One region of the Citrobacter sp. RHB25-C09 genome, then DNA from elsewhere that is predicted to be linked to it. Evidence: predicted binding sites of a transcription regulator. Region 1 holds the regulator's gene; the other holds the start of a gene.
The links. The regulator sigma-54, encoded in region 1, starts transcription at its own class of promoters, with help from an activator protein. The targets are predictions, from matches to a motif close to GTTGGCACANNTTTCGCTNT.
Positions count from the first base shown of each region.

Region 2: a site for sigma-54 is predicted at 4,182-4,201, ahead of HVY19_RS06435 (amino acid ABC transporter substrate-binding protein). Genes of this name have one in related genera too.

Region 1 covers NZ_CP057483.1:508,824-517,191, forward strand. The annotation lists gene npr (PTS phosphocarrier protein NPr) at 1-109, opposite strand, end outside; gene rapZ (RNase adapter RapZ) at 106-960, opposite strand; gene ptsN (PTS IIA-like nitrogen regulatory protein PtsN) at 994-1,485, opposite strand; gene hpf (ribosome hibernation promoting factor) at 1,602-1,889, opposite strand; gene rpoN (RNA polymerase factor sigma-54) at 1,912-3,345, opposite strand; gene lptB (LPS export ABC transporter ATP-binding protein) at 3,393-4,118, opposite strand; gene lptA (lipopolysaccharide ABC transporter substrate-binding protein LptA) at 4,125-4,679, opposite strand; gene lptC (LPS export ABC transporter periplasmic protein LptC) at 4,648-5,223, opposite strand; gene kdsC (3-deoxy-manno-octulosonate-8-phosphatase KdsC) at 5,220-5,786, opposite strand; gene kdsD (arabinose-5-phosphate isomerase KdsD) at 5,807-6,793, opposite strand; gene HVY19_RS02465 (calcium/sodium antiporter) at 6,806-7,783, opposite strand; gene mlaF (phospholipid ABC transporter ATP-binding protein MlaF) at 7,997-8,368, shown strand, end outside.
Region 2 covers NZ_CP057483.1:1,385,711-1,394,078, forward strand. The annotation lists gene rihA (pyrimidine-specific ribonucleoside hydrolase RihA) at 1-577, opposite strand, end outside; gene gltL (glutamate/aspartate ABC transporter ATP-binding protein GltL) at 694-1,419, opposite strand; gene gltK (glutamate/aspartate ABC transporter permease GltK) at 1,419-2,093, opposite strand; gene gltJ (glutamate/aspartate ABC transporter permease GltJ) at 2,093-2,833, opposite strand; gene HVY19_RS06435 (amino acid ABC transporter substrate-binding protein) at 2,996-3,904, opposite strand; gene lnt (apolipoprotein N-acyltransferase) at 4,339-5,877, opposite strand; gene corC (CNNM family magnesium/cobalt transport protein CorC) at 5,900-6,778, opposite strand; gene ybeY (rRNA maturation RNase YbeY) at 6,904-7,371, opposite strand; gene HVY19_RS06455 (PhoH family protein) at 7,368-8,368, opposite strand, start outside.

The DNA.
Region 1 (8,368 bases):
GTAACAAGACTTCGGCGTCAAAACCCTGCATTAATTCAAATAGTTTCATCGCGGGCCGGGCATGCATACCCAGCTTATTCGTGACTTCAACTGTTTGCTTCACGGTCATGTTTTACGTTTTTCCAGCGTACGATGGCGTGACTGAACGTTTTTCCCGCGCGAGCGGAAATAGTCAGCCAGCTGTTCTGCAATATACACCGAACGGTGTTTCCCGCCGGTACAGCCGATAGCCACGGTCAGGTAGCTGCGGTTGTTGGTTTCCAGCATCGGTAACCATAGCTCAAGATAGCTACGAGTCTGATAAATAAAATTGTGTACTTCTGTGTGCCTGTCGAGGAACGCGGCAACGGGCTTATCAAGACCGGTCATAGGACGCAGTTTCGGATCCCAGTGCGGGTTTGGCAGAAAGCGCACATCAAACACATAGTCGGCGTCAATCGGGATGCCGTGCTTGAAGCCAAAGGATTCAAACACCATCGTCAGCTCACGTTCGCGTTTGCCCAGCAGGCGGGTGCGCAGCATTTCGGCCAGTTCGTGTACCGACATCTCGGAGGTGTCGACAATCAGGTCTGCGCGGGAACGTAACGGTTCAAGCAGATCGCTTTCCTGATCGATAGCGCTTTCCAGCGACAGGTTTTTGCTGGAGAGAGGATGGAGGCGGCGCGTATCGCTATAGCGGCGAATCAACGTGTTACGGTCGGCATCCAGGAACAGCAACTGCGGTGAGAATGCATCCGGCAGGTTGTTCATTGCCTGCTCGAAGATTTCAGGTGACTCTGGCATATTACGCACGTCAATGCTGACCGCGGCAGAAATCTGGCGATCGGCAAGCGTACGTGCCAGATCGGGCAACAGCACCACGGGAAGGTTATCCACGCAGTAAAAACCCATATCTTCCAGCGCACGCAGGGCGACAGACTTCCCTGATCCGGAGCGACCGCTGACGATCATCAGTACCATGTACTGTATCTCCTCACCATGTCAAAAAGGGCGTTATGCTTCATCCTGACCGCCTTCGGTGTCAGTGATGATTTGATACAGCTCTTCATCACTCTGGGCAGCGCGCAGGCGGCGGCAAATCGTTTTATCCGCGAGTCGTTTAGCCACCAGCGACAGCGTGTGCAAATGCGTTTTGGTTTGGTCCGCAGGCACCAGCAGGGCGAAGAGGAGATCGACAGGTTGATTATCAATGGCGTCAAACGCAATTGGCGTTTCAAGTTGCACAAAAACGCCGACAGCACGCAAGGTATCTTCTTCCAGCTTACCGTGCGGGATTGCGATCCCATTGCCGATGCCGGTACTGCCCATTTTTTCCCGTGTCAGGATGGCCTCGAAAACCACCTGAGAAGGCAAGCTAAGCTGCTTTGCCGCCAGTTCGCTGATGATTTCCAGTGCACGCTTCTTGCTCTGGCAATGCACGCCACTGCGCGTACATTCCTGATTAAGCACACTGCTCAGTTGTAGAGTCGTATCGTTATTTATCATAATTTCACCTAAGAACCCGCCCTCTCAGAGAGAAAGTGGGTTCGGAGCGCTAACTGTACAAATGGCCTGTTGTGCAGCACAACAGGCCTTCCTGCACCCGCTAACTGCCCGGACAATTAGTGTTGTTTCAGTTTATCTTTGTGTTTCGTGAGCTGTCTTGCCAGCTTATCGATTAAGCCATCAATGGCGGCGTACATGTCCTGACCTTCCGCGCTGGCGTGAATTTCGCCACCGTTTACATGCAGTGTTGCATCCGAGATGTGGGTCACCTTCTCCACCTTCAACACAATATAGACCTGATTGATCCTGTCAAAATACTGTTCGAGTTTGGCGAACTTGGTATTCACAAAATCACGCAGAGCTTCTGTGATCTCGACGTTGTTTCCAGTGATGTTGAGCTGCATAGTGTCTTCCTTATCGGTTGGGTCAAACCAGTTGTTTACGCTGATTCGACGGCGGAATGGATAAAGACTCTCGGTACTTCGCAACGGTGCGGCGTGCCACCATGATACCCTGTTCCGACAGCATAGATGTTAACTTGCTATCGCTAAGTGGTTTTGCAGGGTTTTCTGCCGCAATCAACTTCTTCACCAGCGCGCGGATCGCCGTGGAGGAGGCTTCGCCCCCGCCTTCAGTATTCACATGGCTGGAGAAAAAATACTTCAGTTCGAAAATGCCGCGCGGACTATGCAGATACTTTTGCGTGGTCACACGAGATATAGTCGATTCGTGCATCTCGACGGCCTGGGCGATATCGGCCAGTACCATCGGTTTCATAAATTCTTCGCCCTGCTCAAAGAACGCTTGCTGCTGTTCTACGATGCAGCGACTGACGCGCAGCAGGGTATCGTTGCGGCTCTCCAGACTTTTAATCAGCCACTTCGCATCCTGCAAATTGCTGCGGATGTACTGGCTGTCGGCGTCATTACGCCCACCGTTACACATGGCTGCGTAGTGCTGGTTGATCTGCAAACGGGGAATGCTGTCACCGTTAAGTTCTACCGTCCAGTGACCGTTGTGCTTGCGCACCAGCACGTCTGGGATCACATATTCCGGCTCGCCGGTCTGGATCGACTGTCCCGGTCTGGGATCAAGCGACTGGATAAGCGTTACCGCTTCTTTCAGCACCTCTTCCTTAAGACGGGTGACGCGCATTAGGGTCCGGAAATCATGGTTCGCCAGCAGATCCAGATGATCGCTGATGATGAGCTTTGCCTCATCGAGATAGGGCGTGGATTTCGCGTACTGGGAGAGTTGGATCAGCAGACAGTCGCGCAGATCTTTCGCTGCCACGCCAATGGGATCAAACCGTTGAATACGCTTAAGTACGGCTTCGACCTCATCAAGCCCGACCTCTTCGTCGCCCATGCTTTCAAGGATCTCATCCAGCGAGACGGTGAGATAGCCAGTATCGTCGACGGCATCGACAATCGAGGTGGCAATCGCGCGGTCAGTGTCGGTAAACGGCGTCAGCTCCACCTGCCACATCAGGTAATCTTGCAGCGTCTGAGTGGTTTCGCCCTGATAAACAGGAAGCTCATCGTCGATGTAGTCGCCGCTGGTACCGGATGGTGTTCCGGCGGTGTAGATTTCGTCCCAGCTGGCATCGAGCGGCAGCTCTTCCGGCATCTCTTTTTGTTCGAGCGCGTCAGCAGTGTCCAGCGTTTCGCTGTCTGGGGTTTCCTGGGTATCAACTTCGTCGTGAAGATCGGTTTGCTCTAGCAGTGGATTACTCTCCAGCGCCTGCTGAAGCTCCTGCTGCAGTTCAAGCGTAGACAACTGCAACAGGCGGATAGCCTGTTGTAGCTGTGGGGTCATGGCCAACTGCTGGCTGAGCCTGAGTTGCAAACCTTGCTTCATGTTCAGAGTCGTTGTCTCCCGCTATTACGTCGCAAACTTCTACCCTATCAGAGTCTGAAGTCTTCCCCAAGGTATACGCGCTTAACATGCTCATCCTGGAGGATTTCTGTCGGCGTACCATGGGCGATCAGGTGGCCCTGACTCACGATATAGGCGCGTTCACAAACAGCCAGCGTTTCGCGGACGTTATGGTCCGTGATCAACACGCCGAGGCCACTGTCACGCAGGTGCTCGATAATGCGTTTGATATCGATAACGGAGATCGGGTCGACGCCCGCAAAGGGTTCATCCAGCAGGATAAATTTCGGGTTAGCGGCCAGAGCGCGGGCGATTTCAACACGACGGCGTTCCCCCCCAGAGAGCGATTGCCCCAGGCTGTTACGCAGGTGTTCAATGTGGAACTCTTCCATCAGCTCATTGGCACGATCTTCACGCTGCTCGTTGGAAAGATCGTCGCGAATTTGCAGTACCGCCATCAGGTTATCGAACACGCTCAGACGGCGGAAAATGGACGCTTCCTGCGGCAGGTAGCCAATGCCACGGCGGGCACGGGCATGCAGCGGCAGCAGGCTGATATCTTCTTCGTCGATGATGATATTGCCCGCATCACGCGGAACGATACCGACAACCATGTAGAAAGTGGTGGTTTTACCGGCGCCGTTCGGCCCGAGCAGACCCACAATCTCGCCAGAGTTGACGGTCAGACTGACATCTTCTACGACGCGGCGACCCTTGTAGGCCTTCGCCAGATTCTTTGCAGTTAATGTTGCCATAACGAATTAGTTACTCTTCTTCTGAGCCGGAGCCTGGTCTTTGTTTTTGTCCTGCAACTGCGACGGCACCAGTACGGTGGTCACGCGTTTGCCTTTTTCACTAAAGGCCTGCATTTTCTGCTCTTTCACCAGATAGGTAATTTTGTCGCCTGCGATATTGCTGTCGATCTGTTCGAGGAAGGCGTTGCCGGTCAGCACAACGAAATCTTTCGCCAGTTCGTAATGCATTTTCGCGGCGCGGCCTTTCACCGGCTTGCCGTTGTCCTGCATCTGATAGAACGTTGCCGGATTACCAAAGCCATCAATGACTTCTTTACCTTCTTCACCGCCAGGACGGGTCACGACCACTTTGTCGGCGTTAATTTTGATGGTGCCCTGGGTGACGATGACGTTACCGGTGAAGGTAACAACATTACCCTGCATGTCCAGAGACTGCTGATCCGATTCAATGTGGATCGGCTGCTCGGTATCGCCGGTTACGGCGAACGCCGGAATGCTGGCGGCCAGAAGTGAGCTGGCAAGCACAAGATTAAGGCTGAGTTTGTTTGTTTTGAATTTCATAAGAGGTTCTAACCTTTTCAATCAGCTCGGCGTTCTTGCTGCGTAAGTTGCCGCGCATTTTCAGTCCGCTGGAGTTAAATGTTGTTCCGTATAACGTGACGAGGTCTTCAGAGGTAACATCCTGCGTTACCAGATTGATCTGCGCGTTATCGGTGGTAATTCGACGAAGTTGAGCGTCAGGCACCAGCGCATTGACTTCAACGTGTCCATACAGATACAGCATCCGATCTTCAGTCAGTTTGGCTTTATCCGCCTTAATTGACCACGTCGGGACCTTGTCCTTATCAAAGGTGGTTAATACCGGTTGAGTAAACCACGATACGGCCTGCTCGGAATAATACTCAACGTGTTGAGCAATCAGCCGATAGCTCAGCGCACCTTCCGGGCTGTATACGACGGTATCCGTGTGCTCGCTTTTGTAGGTCGGGTCGTTATTGTTCACGACGACCTGCGTGGTATCGTCTTTATCGGCCAAATTAATACCAATCAGCACCAGCACGGCCAATGACAGTAGAATGATAACCCAACGTCTGGCTTTACTCATATCGATTGCCCTTTGGCCTCATCAAGCTTACCCTGCGCCAGTAATAATAAATCACAGACTTCCCGAACCGCGCCGCGTCCACCAGCGATTTTTGTCACATAATCCGCACGCGGGATCAGTAATGGATGCGCATCGGCGACAGCGACGCTTAAGCCCACTTTTTCCATCACCGGCCAGTCGATGAGATCGTCACCCACGTAAGCCACGTTTTCCGGGGCAATTGCCAGTTTACCCAACAGATCGTTAAAGGCCACCAGCTTGTCGGACTGACCCTGATACAGGTGCGTTATCCGTAATGTGGCACAGCGATCTTCTACCAGTTTAGCCTTTCGCCCGGTAATGATAGCGACTTCGATATCAGATGTGAGCGCACAGCGAATACCGTAACCGTCGCGGACATTGAAGGCCTTTAGCTCCTCGCCGTTATTGCCCATATAGATCAGGCCATCGGACAGCACGCCATCCACATCGAGGATCAGCAGACGGATTTGCTCTGCTTTGGCAATGACTTCAGTGCTGACGGGGCCGTAACAGGTCGCAAGCGACGCACCTGCTTTACTCATTTCTCATTATCCTTGAATTTCTACACTACGCCTGCACGCAGCAGATCATGCATATGTAACACACCGAGTAACTGGTCGCCATCAGCAACCATGACGGAGGTGATATGGCGGGACTGCATTAAGTTCAGGGCATCAACGGCCAGAATGCCCGGGCGCACGCGAATGCCGCCTGGCGTCATGACGTCGGCAATGCCGAGCTGGCGCACGTCAACGCCCATGTCAAACACACGACGTAAATCACCGTCGGTGAAGATACCGTCGATCTTCATCGAAGCATCGCAGATCACGGTCATGCCGAGATTCTTGCGGGTGATCTCCAGCAGCGCGTCGCGCAAGCTGGCGTCTTTAGTGACATGCGGAATCTCATCGCCCGTGTGCATAATATCGTTTACGCGCAGCAGCAGTTTACGCCCCAGTGCGCCACCCGGATGCGACAACGCGAAGTCTTCAGCGGTAAAGCCGCGCGCCTTTAATAAAGCCACGGCCAGCGCATCGCCCATGACTAATGTGGCGGTCGTGCTGCTGGTCGGTGCAAGCCCAAGCGGACAGGCCTCTTTCGGTACTTTAACACACAGATGCACATCCGCGGCACGCGCCATGCTGCTTTCTGGTCGACCGGTGATACAGATAAGCTGAACCTGTAACCGCTTAAGGACCGGAATCAAGGCGGCAATCTCGCTGGATTCGCCGGAGTTGGAGATGGCAATGACGACATCCTGCGGCGCGACCATCCCGAGATCGCCATGGGCGGCTTCACCTGGATGCACAAAGAACGAAGGGGTTCCGGTGCTGGCAAACGTGGCGGCCATTTTGCGCCCGATATGCCCCGATTTCCCCATGCCCATCACCACGACTTTACCGGTGCAGTTAAACATCTTTTCACAGGCGAGAGTGAAATCCTGGTTGATATACTGATCAAGCTCGGCCAGGCCTTCACGTTCAATCGACAGGACCTCTTTGCCGGCCTGCTGAAAGTCAAAACCCGGTTGTAACGCTAAGTGCGACATAATCTGTTCCAGTTATCCAACGAGAAGCGGCGATAGCCAATACAGCATCGCCAGCCATACGATAAAACCGCCGGTCAGCAGCATGCCCGCGCTCCGACCGGACTGGCGGGGGCGCCGCCAGCAGAGAACTGCAAAAATAATACTTACCAACAGCATCACGCTATAGTCACGGCTAAACGCCAGCGGATTCACCTCGCCAGGGGTGATCAGTGCTGGAAGTCCGAGGACAATGGCAAGGTTAAAAATGTTTGCGCCAATAATATTGCCCACTGCGATATCACTTTCGCCTTTTCGTACACCGGCAATGGCAGTGGCAAGTTCCGGCAGGCTGGTGCCTATGGCAATAACCGTCAGGCCAATTGTCAGCTCGCTCATGGCGAAATAATTGGCGATCACAGTCGCGTTATCCACCACCATGCGGGTAGCCATCGGCATGATGATCAGCGCAACGCCCAGCCACAAAAACGCCACTGGTAGCCCGCCTTCGCGCGGGAGTTCTGCCATCTGCTCGCGGGTAAGGCTGTCGTTGCCTTGTCGTTCGGCCAGCCGCGCGATTTTAACAATGAACAGCAGCCATAGCACGGCTAGCAATAGCAAAAAGATACCATCGGTGCGGCTTAATTGTCCGTCAAACAGTACGGAACCGGCCACCACGCTGACCAATAACATTAACGGTAACTCGCGGCGCAGAATATCGGAATGCACGGTAAATGGATGGATTAAGGCCGCCAGTCCGAGGATCAACAGAATATTCGTAATGTTGGAGCCGAGCGCTGTGCCGACGGCCAAATCTAACTGTCCATGTAGCGACGCCGCGAGCGAGACGATAATCTCGGGCAGCGAGGTGCCGATACTGACAACCGTCATGCCTATAATGAGGGGAGGGATCCCGAAGGTTCGGCACAGGATAGACGCGGCAAACACCATGCGGTCGGCGCCGTAGACGACCAGAAGTAAACCAATGATTAACAGCGCCGTTGCTAAAAGCATCTATAGTCCTTTCTTCAGGTATACTCGCCAGATCCACGGGGATCTCTCTGGAAGCCGCAATGAAGTCTTAATTTTGACTATATGCGGCTAAAAAGTAAAACAAATGCCAGCTTTCGCTAACCACGACGGGTAATATTCTGTAAATATGGTGGGTCATGATGAAACTGAACGCCAAAATCTTCGATTAACGAGGCAAGAGTAAAGGATGAATCAATGGAGCAGCCTGTGGCGAATCTAGTCGACATGCGCGATGTCAGCTTCACGCGTGGCGAGCGCTGCATTTTCGATAATATTTCCCTGACGGTGCCGCGTGGAAAGATCACCGCGATCATGGGGCCCTCCGGCATCGGTAAAACGACGCTGTTGCGCCTGATTGGCGGTCAAATTCCGCCAGACCACGGCGAGATCCTTTTTGATGGCGAGAATATCCCAGCCATGTCCCGCTCGCGGCTTTACACTGTACGCAAGCGGATGAGCATGCTGTTTCAGTCGGGTGCGCTGTTTACCGATATGAACGTTTTCGACAACGTGGCCTATCCGCTACGCGAGCATACCACGCTTCCCGCTGCGCTATTGAAAAGTACG
Region 2 (8,368 bases), 880 kb from region 1:
GCGTCACATCCAGACCCGCCATCACCACAGGGATCCCTGACTGAAAGACGATTTCCGCCGCTTCCGGGTCCACGTAGATGTTAAATTCTGCCGCTGGCGTCCAGTTTCCTAACCCCATTGCGCCACCCATAATGACGATGCGGGCTATCTTGTCATGCAGCTCCGGATGGCTGTTCAACAGCAGTGCGACATTCGTCTGTGGCCCTGTGGAGACAATGGTGACCGGTTCCGGACTTTCTCGCAGGGTCTTCGCCATCAGTTCAACGGCCGTGCAGGTCAGAGGCGTGAAGGATGGTTCCGGAAGCGCCGGACCATCAAGCCCGCTTTCGCCGTGAACGTTATCAGCAATAATCAGCTTGCGCATCAGCGGCTTTACCGCGCCGCCTGCGACCGGAATATCCGGGCGATTCAGCAAGGTCAGCATCCGTAACACGTTACGCAGCGTTTTATCGGGCGTCTGGTTACCGGCGGATGAGGTGATGGCTTTGACATCAAGTTCGGGTGAGGCGAGGGCGAGAACAATTGCGATAGCGTCATCATGACCCGGGTCGCAATCTAACAAAATCGGAAGTGCCATTGTTGCTCCTTGTAAGTGCTACTGTGCGGCAAGGGTAACGCTGGCGTGAAAATGATTCGAGTAGCACAACAAAAAAGCGTGAGATGGCGCGCACTCTGCCGTGCGCGCCACTGGGGTTAATGCAGAATTTTCGCAAGGAAGTCTTTGGCACGCTCAGATTTCGGGTTAGCGAAGAACTCCTCTTTCGCCGAATCTTCGACAATTTTACCTTCATCCATAAAGATCACCCGGTTCGCCACTTTACGCGCAAAGCCCATTTCGTGGGTCACCACCATCATGGTCATTCCTTCGTTAGCCAGTTCAACCATAACGTCCAGCACCTCATTGATCATCTCTGGATCGAGCGCAGAGGTCGGTTCATCGAACAGCATGGCAATCGGATCCATGCACAGCGCGCGGGCAATCGCTACACGCTGCTGCTGGCCGCCGGAAAGCTGCGCCGGATATTTGTTGGCATGGGCTGCCAGACCAACGCGCTCCAGCAGTTTCTGCGCTTTGTCGCGGGCGGGTGCTTTGTCGCGTTTGAGGACCTTTACCTGCGCCAGGGTCAGGTTTTCGATAATCGACAGATGGGGGAACAGTTCGAAGTGTTGGAACACCATCCCGACCCGCGAGCGTAGTTTTGCCAGATCCGTCTTCTTGTCGTTAACCATTATGCCGTTGACGGTGATTTCACCTTTCTGCACCGGCTCCAGACCGTTAACGGTTTTAATCAATGTTGATTTACCGGAACCAGATGGGCCACAAACTACCACCACTTCACCTTTTTTCACTTCCGTGGAGCAGTCGGTCAGCACCTGAAAGTGACCATACCATTTAGAAACATTTTTCAGGGTAATCATTAAACTGTCCTTTTCTTCAAATAGGTGACCAACAACGACGCGCTCAGGCTGATAACAAAGTAGACGGCGCCGGCAAACAGGATCATTTCGACCTGAGTACCATCACGCTCGCCAATGGTAGAGGCGGTACGGAAGAAATCCGCGAGACTTAACACGTAAACCAGGGAGGTATCCTGGAACAGAACGATACCCTGGGTAAGCAGCAGCGGCACCATTGCACGAAACGCCTGCGGCAGAATGATCAGTTTCATCGACTGCCAGTGGGTCATCCCCAACGCCAGCGCAGCGCTTGATTGTCCACGGGAAATACTCTGGATCCCCGCACGGATAATCTCGGAATAATACGCCGCTTCAAACATCGAAAACGCCACCATCGCGGAGATCAGGCGAATATCGGTTTTGGGCGACAGCCCCAGCACATCCTGTAACAGCCCCGGAACGATCAGATAGAACCACAGCAGGACCATGACCAGGGGGATCGAACGGAACACGTTAACGTAAGCTTTTGCAAACCAGGCGACAGGCGCAAAGCTCGACAACCGCATCACCGCGAGGAGTGTTCCCCAGACGATACCAACGACCACTGCCGTCAGGGTGATTTTCAGTGTAATGACAAGCCCATCCAGCAGGTATGGCAGGGAAGGGACAATTGAACTCCAGTCAAATTCGTACATTATTTGCCTCCCATGTTGCCAGGCAGGCGTACTTTGCGTTCCACCAGAGTCATCACCAGCATAATGACGGCGTTAATTAATACGTAAGCCAGGGTGATGGCCGTGAATGATTCCCAGGCATGGGCAGAGTAATCCAGCAACTTACCGGCCTGGGCCGCCATATCAACCAGACCAATGGTGGAGGCGATGGCGGAGTTTTTCACCAGGTTCATCATCTCAGAGGTCATCGGCGGCACGATCACGCGATAGGCATTTGGCAACAGTACGTAGCGGTATGCCTGCGGCAGCGTTAAACCCATCGCCAGCGCTGCATTCTTCTGCCCACGCGGTAATGACTGAATCGCCGCACGGACCTGCTCGCACACGCGCGCAGCGGTAAACAGCCCCAGGCATAACATCGATGAGAGGAAGAACTGAATGTTCGGATCCAGTTCCGCTTTAAACCACATGCCGATGTCTTCAGGCAGCAATTCCGGAATGACCAGATACCAGGTAAAGAACTGTACGATCAGGGGCACGTTGCGGAACAGTTCTACATAAAGGGTGCCGATCCCGGACAGGAAGCGATTGGGAACGGTGCGTAAAATGCCGAATAAAGACCCGACGAGGAAGGCAATAATCCAGGCGGTGATGGATAACGCCACGGTGACCTGGAAGCCACTCCAGAGCCAACCGAGATAGGTGGTGTTGCCGAATGGGGCCTGTTGTAAAAAAATGCCCCAGTTCCAGTCTATTGACATACATCTACTCCGAAAAAAAAGGGTAGCAGCGCTACCCTCGAAGATTGTTAATCAGCCTGTTTCGGTTTTCAGGCCTGATGGGGAACGACCATCAGGCTTATAGTCTGTCCGTGCTGACCAGCAATCGAGAGGGGAAGGTGATCCCGCCCCATTTAGTTTTAGTTAGTTAAGCGCTTTATCATTGGGTTCTTTGAACAGAGCTTTCATCTCTTCAGACAGCTCAAAATTCATGTTCAGGTTTTTCGGCGGGATTGGGTTCTTAAACCATTTATCGAACCATTTTTCCGCCTCGCCGGACGTCTGCACCTGAGCGATGGTGTCATCCATCAGCTTCTTGAACTCTGGGTCGTTCTTACGCAGCATACAGCCGTAGGCTTCCTGAGACTGCGGCTTGCCGACAATCTCCCAGTTATCCGGCTTTTTCGCTTTCGCACGTTCACCGGCCAGCAGGGCGTCATCCATCATAAAGGCAACGGCGCGACCGCTTTCCAGCGTGCGGAAAGAGTCACCGTGGTCTTTGGCGCTGATGATACGCATATCCATTTTTTGCTCATCGTTCAGCTTGTGCAGCAGAATTTCAGAGGTAGTCCCGGAAGTCACGACAACGGCTTTGCCTTTCAGATCCGGGAAGTCCTTAATATCGCCGCCTTTTTTCGCCAACAGGCGGGTGCCGACGACGAAAATAGTGTCAGAGAAAGCGGCCTGCTTCTGGCGTTCAACGTTGTTGGTGGTGGAACCACATTCAAAGTCGAAGGTACCGTTTTGCAGCAGCGGGATACGGTTCTGGGAAGTGATTGGGATCAGTTTCACCTGCAGGTCAGGTTTGTTGAGCTTTTTCTTCACCGCCTCAACGATTGCGTTGGAGTAAGCCTGAGAATACCCCACCACTTTCTGTTGGTTATCGTAGTAGGAGAACGGTACGGATGATTCACGGTGTCCCACAACAATCACGCCATTTTTTGCGATCTTGTCCAGCGTGCTACCCGCGGCTGGTGCGGCATCTTCCGCATGAACCAGACCTGCGGACATTCCCATAACCAGCATTGCTGTGGCCAACTTACGTAATTGCATATCCAACTCCTTTATCCTCTGCGTCGTCGACGCATAGATACCGATTGTGATGTTTGTGTTGTTATCGTCTGCAACTTAACGTGCAGTGTTGTACCCGTTTGTTAACATTTAGTTTGGTGCGATGTAAAGATTTTGCTGCGTTATTGTTTATTTTTGCGAAGTGCGCCGCACCGTTTCGAGGCAAAAATCTTTCATTGCACTGTTTCGGTGCTGCCGTTGTACTGCTTTGGGGCGACAAGGTTGCACAGAGAACAAAAACAGGTTTACCTTGTATTACAAAGCAATAGACGTGCCAGAATGGTTTTGGGGAGGGAGGTTGTAGGCCTGATAAGCGTAGCGCCATCAGGCACGATGTGGCACAAGCGCCGGATGGCGGCTTACCGCCTTATCCGGCCTACGCCCGGTTTTGTAGCTACATGTGATGGTGCACCGTTTTATCTGCGGCGCTGACGCAAACTCATTAACACGGCGGCAAAGCCAAACAGCGCGGTAATCAGCCACAGCGGCCAGTTGCCGGTACGGGCATACGGCGTTAAGCCGGTCGTTGGCGTTACGCTGGTGGTCAACACCTGGCGGGTAAATTGCGGGAGCATCGCCTGGACTTCACCCTGCGGGCCCACCACGGCGGTGATGCCATTATTAGTGCTACGCAGCAGCGGTCGTGCCAGTTCTAACGCTCGCATCCGCGCCATCTGGAAGTGCTGCCACGGACCGATTGACTTACCAAACCATGCATCGTTGGAGATCGTCAGCAGGTAATCCGTATCCGGGCGGAAGTTATCCCGAACCTGTTCACCAAGGATGATCTCGTAGCAAATGGCCGCCGTCAGCGCGAAACCGTGAGCATGCAATTGCGGCTGAACATACGGGCCACGACTGAATGACGACATGGGCAAATCGAAGAACGGCGCTAGCGGACGCAGGATGGATTCCAGCGGCACAAACTCGCCAAACGGTACCAGATGGTTTTTGTTATAGCGATTCGTAGAATCGTAGCTGTACGGATTGTCTTTCCCCAACGTGATGATGGTGTTGTAGGTGTCATAGCGGTTCTGCTTATTCAGCCGCGCATCAACAATACCGGTAATCAGCGTGCTGTTCTTCGAACGCAGCAGGGAGTCCATCATGCCAAGGAACCGCTGCTGATTAATCTCCAGATCCGGAATGGCGGATTCCGGCCAGATAATAAGCTGAGATTTCCCCATCTGCGGCTGCGTGGCATCGAGGTAGATTTTGAGGGTATTCATCAGCTCGCCTTCATCCCATTTCAGCGACTGCGGAATGTCCCCCTGCACCAGCGAAACCTGGGTCGTACGTTCCGGCTCCAGCGTATACCACTGGATATAGCGCAGCGGGAAGGGAAGCGCAAACAGCACGATCGCCACGGCCAGGGGGCGCCAACTGCGGGTCACCAGCGCGAGCACCAGCAGACCGCTAACCACCATGAGCAGGAAGTTAATGGCTTCTACGCCCATCACCGGTGCCAGACCTTTCAGCGGCCCATCAATCTGGCTGTAGCCAAACTGTAGCCACGGGAAACCGGTCAGCACCCATCCACGAAGGAATTCGGTAATTTGCCAGATGACCGGGGCGGCAATGGCAACACGCAGCCAGCTCGTCTTCGGCCACAGTCGCGACAAAATACCGGCAAACAATCCCGTATAGAGCGAGAGATACGCGGCAAGCAGTACGACAAGGAAGACATTCACCGGGCCTGGCATTCCGCCAAACTGCGCGATACTGACGTAGACCCAGTTAATTCCTGAGCCAAAGAGTCCCAGTCCCCAGACATAGCCGATAGCAGCAGACTGAAGTGGGCGACGGTTCAGGGTTAAGGCCTGCAAGCCCATCAGCGAGACAATCGCGGCAGGCCAGACATCGTAAGGAGATAAGGCCAGCGTACCGCAGGCACCGAATAATAACGCCAGCAGCAGGCGAATGCGCTGGCGTTCAATTAATGAGGCAAATGCCATTTAGCTCTTCATCCAGTTCGGTTTATTCGTCCAGTTTTGGCTGGGGGGAGTCATCCGGAATTCTGACGTGAACCTGAATGATACGACGGCTGTCGGCCATGGCCACCTTGAACTGGTAACCATCAATTTCAATGGTTTCACCTCGCGCGGGCAGATGTCCAAACGCCTGCATCACCAGACCACCGATGGTATCGACCTCTTCGTCACTAAAGCTGGTACCGAAGGCTTCATTGAAGTCTTCAATCGGTGCCAGTGCACGAATGGTCCAGGTGTGGCGGCTAAGCTGACGGAAGTCGATATCATCTTCTTCGTCATACTCGTCTTCGATTTCACCGACGATCAGCTCAAGGATATCTTCAATGGTCACCAGACCAGAGACACCTCCGAACTCGTCGATAACGATAGCCATATGATAACGCTGGGAGCGGAACTCTTTGAGCATACGGTCAACGCGTTTGCTCTCGGGGACGACAACGGCCTGGCGTAACACTTTGTCCATGCTGAAGGCTTCGGCATCGCTGCGCATAAACGGCAGCAGATCTTTGGCCATCAGAATCCCTTCAATGTGATCTTTATCTTCGCTGATCACCGGAAAACGCGAGTGGGCGGACTCGATAATAACATCAAGGCATTCGTCCAGCGTCTGGTTGCGTTTCAGGGTAATCATCTGGGAGCGGGGGATCATGATGTCGCGAACGCGCTGGTCCGCAATGTCCATTACCCCTTCGAGCATGTCGCGCGTATCTTCGTCGATAAGCTCGTTCTGCCCGGAATCACGGATCAGCGCCAGCAGTTCATCACGGTTTTTCGGTTCACCGTGGAAAAGTTGGCTCAGTAACAGGGAGAAAAATCCCTTCTTGTTGCTTAACGTGTCACTACTGTGTGAATTGTCGTCGCTCATGGCGTCGTATGGGTTCTCTTGTGAATGAATGTGTAACTCATGCGCGTAAACTCAGCGCATGGCGGTGTGTCGTTTGGTAGGCCGGATGGCGCTGCGCGTATTCGGCCTACAAAAATCAAGGAATGCTATTCCTTCTCGGCAATGTACGGATCCTCATAGCCCAGAGCAAGCATAATCTCTGTTTCAAGGGCTTCCATCTCTTCTGCTTCATCGTCTTCGATATGATCGTAGCCCAATAAATGCAGACTACCGTGGACGACCATATGCGCCCAGTGGGCGTCCAGCGGTTTGCCTTGCTCCTGGGCTTCCTGCTCAACCACCTGACGACAGATGATCAAATCGCCCAGCAGCGGCATTTCCATCCCTGGCGGTGCTTCGAAGGGGAATGAGAGCACGTTAGTTGGCTTATCCTTGCCGCGATAGGTCAGGTTAAGGTCGTGGCTTTCCGCTTCATCCACCAGGCGAATCGTCACCTCTGACTCTTCCTGGAACTGGGGGATAACCGCATCCAGCCACGTCTGAAACTGGATTTCTTCCGGCAGACCGGCGTTGTTTTCACAGGCCAGTTGTAAATCGAGAATAACCTGACTCATTTCTGTTCCTGCTCCTGGGCTTCACGCTTGCGTTCGGCTGCCAGTTCGGCTTTCCGTTTTTGTTCTGCTTCTTCCCAGGCTTCATAGGCGTTAACAATGCGCGCAACGACCGGATGGCGCACCACGTCTTCACTGTGGAAGAAGTTAAAGCTAATTTCTTCGACTTCCGCCAGCACTTCAATGGCATGGCGCAGGCCGGATTTGGTGTTACGCGGGAGGTCAATCTGGGTGACGTCGCCGGTGATAACCGCCTTCGAGTTAAAGCCGATACGCGTCAGGAACATCTTCATCTGTTCGATGGTGGTGTTCTGGCTTTCATCAAGAATAATAAAGGCGTCGTTCAGAGTGCGTCCGCGCATATAGGCCAGCGGGGCGACTTCAATCACGTTGCGTTCAATCAGCTTCTCGACTTTCTCGAAGCCCAGCATTTCAAACAGGGCGTCATACAGTGGGCGCAGATACGGGTCAACCTTCTGGCTGAGATCGCCGGGCAGGAAGCCCAGTTTTTCTCCGGCCTCGACCGCAGGACGGGTCAGCAGAATACGGCGAATTTCCTGACGTTCAAGCGCATCAACGGCAGCCGCAACGGCCAGATAGGTTTTACCGGTTCCGGCAGGGCCGACGCCGAAGGTGATGTCATGGTCGAGAATATTCGCGATGTACTGCGCCTGGTTCGGCGTGCGTGGCTTAATCACGCCACGTTTAGTTTTGATGTTCACCGCTTTGCCAAATTCAGGCACGCTCTCGGCGCTCTGTTCGAGCACGCGGGCTTCCTTAATGGCAAGATGGATTTGTTCCGGTTCGATATCCTGCGTCTGTCCGCGCATGGGGGCGGTATCAACATACAGACTATGCAAAATATCAGCCGCAGCGGTAACGCAAATCGGGCGACCGGTGAGTTTAAAGTGATTGTCTCGGCGGTTAATCTCGATGCCGAGACGGCGTTCCAGCTGTTTGATGTTGTCATCAAACGGGCCGCAAAGGCTCAGCAGTCGGG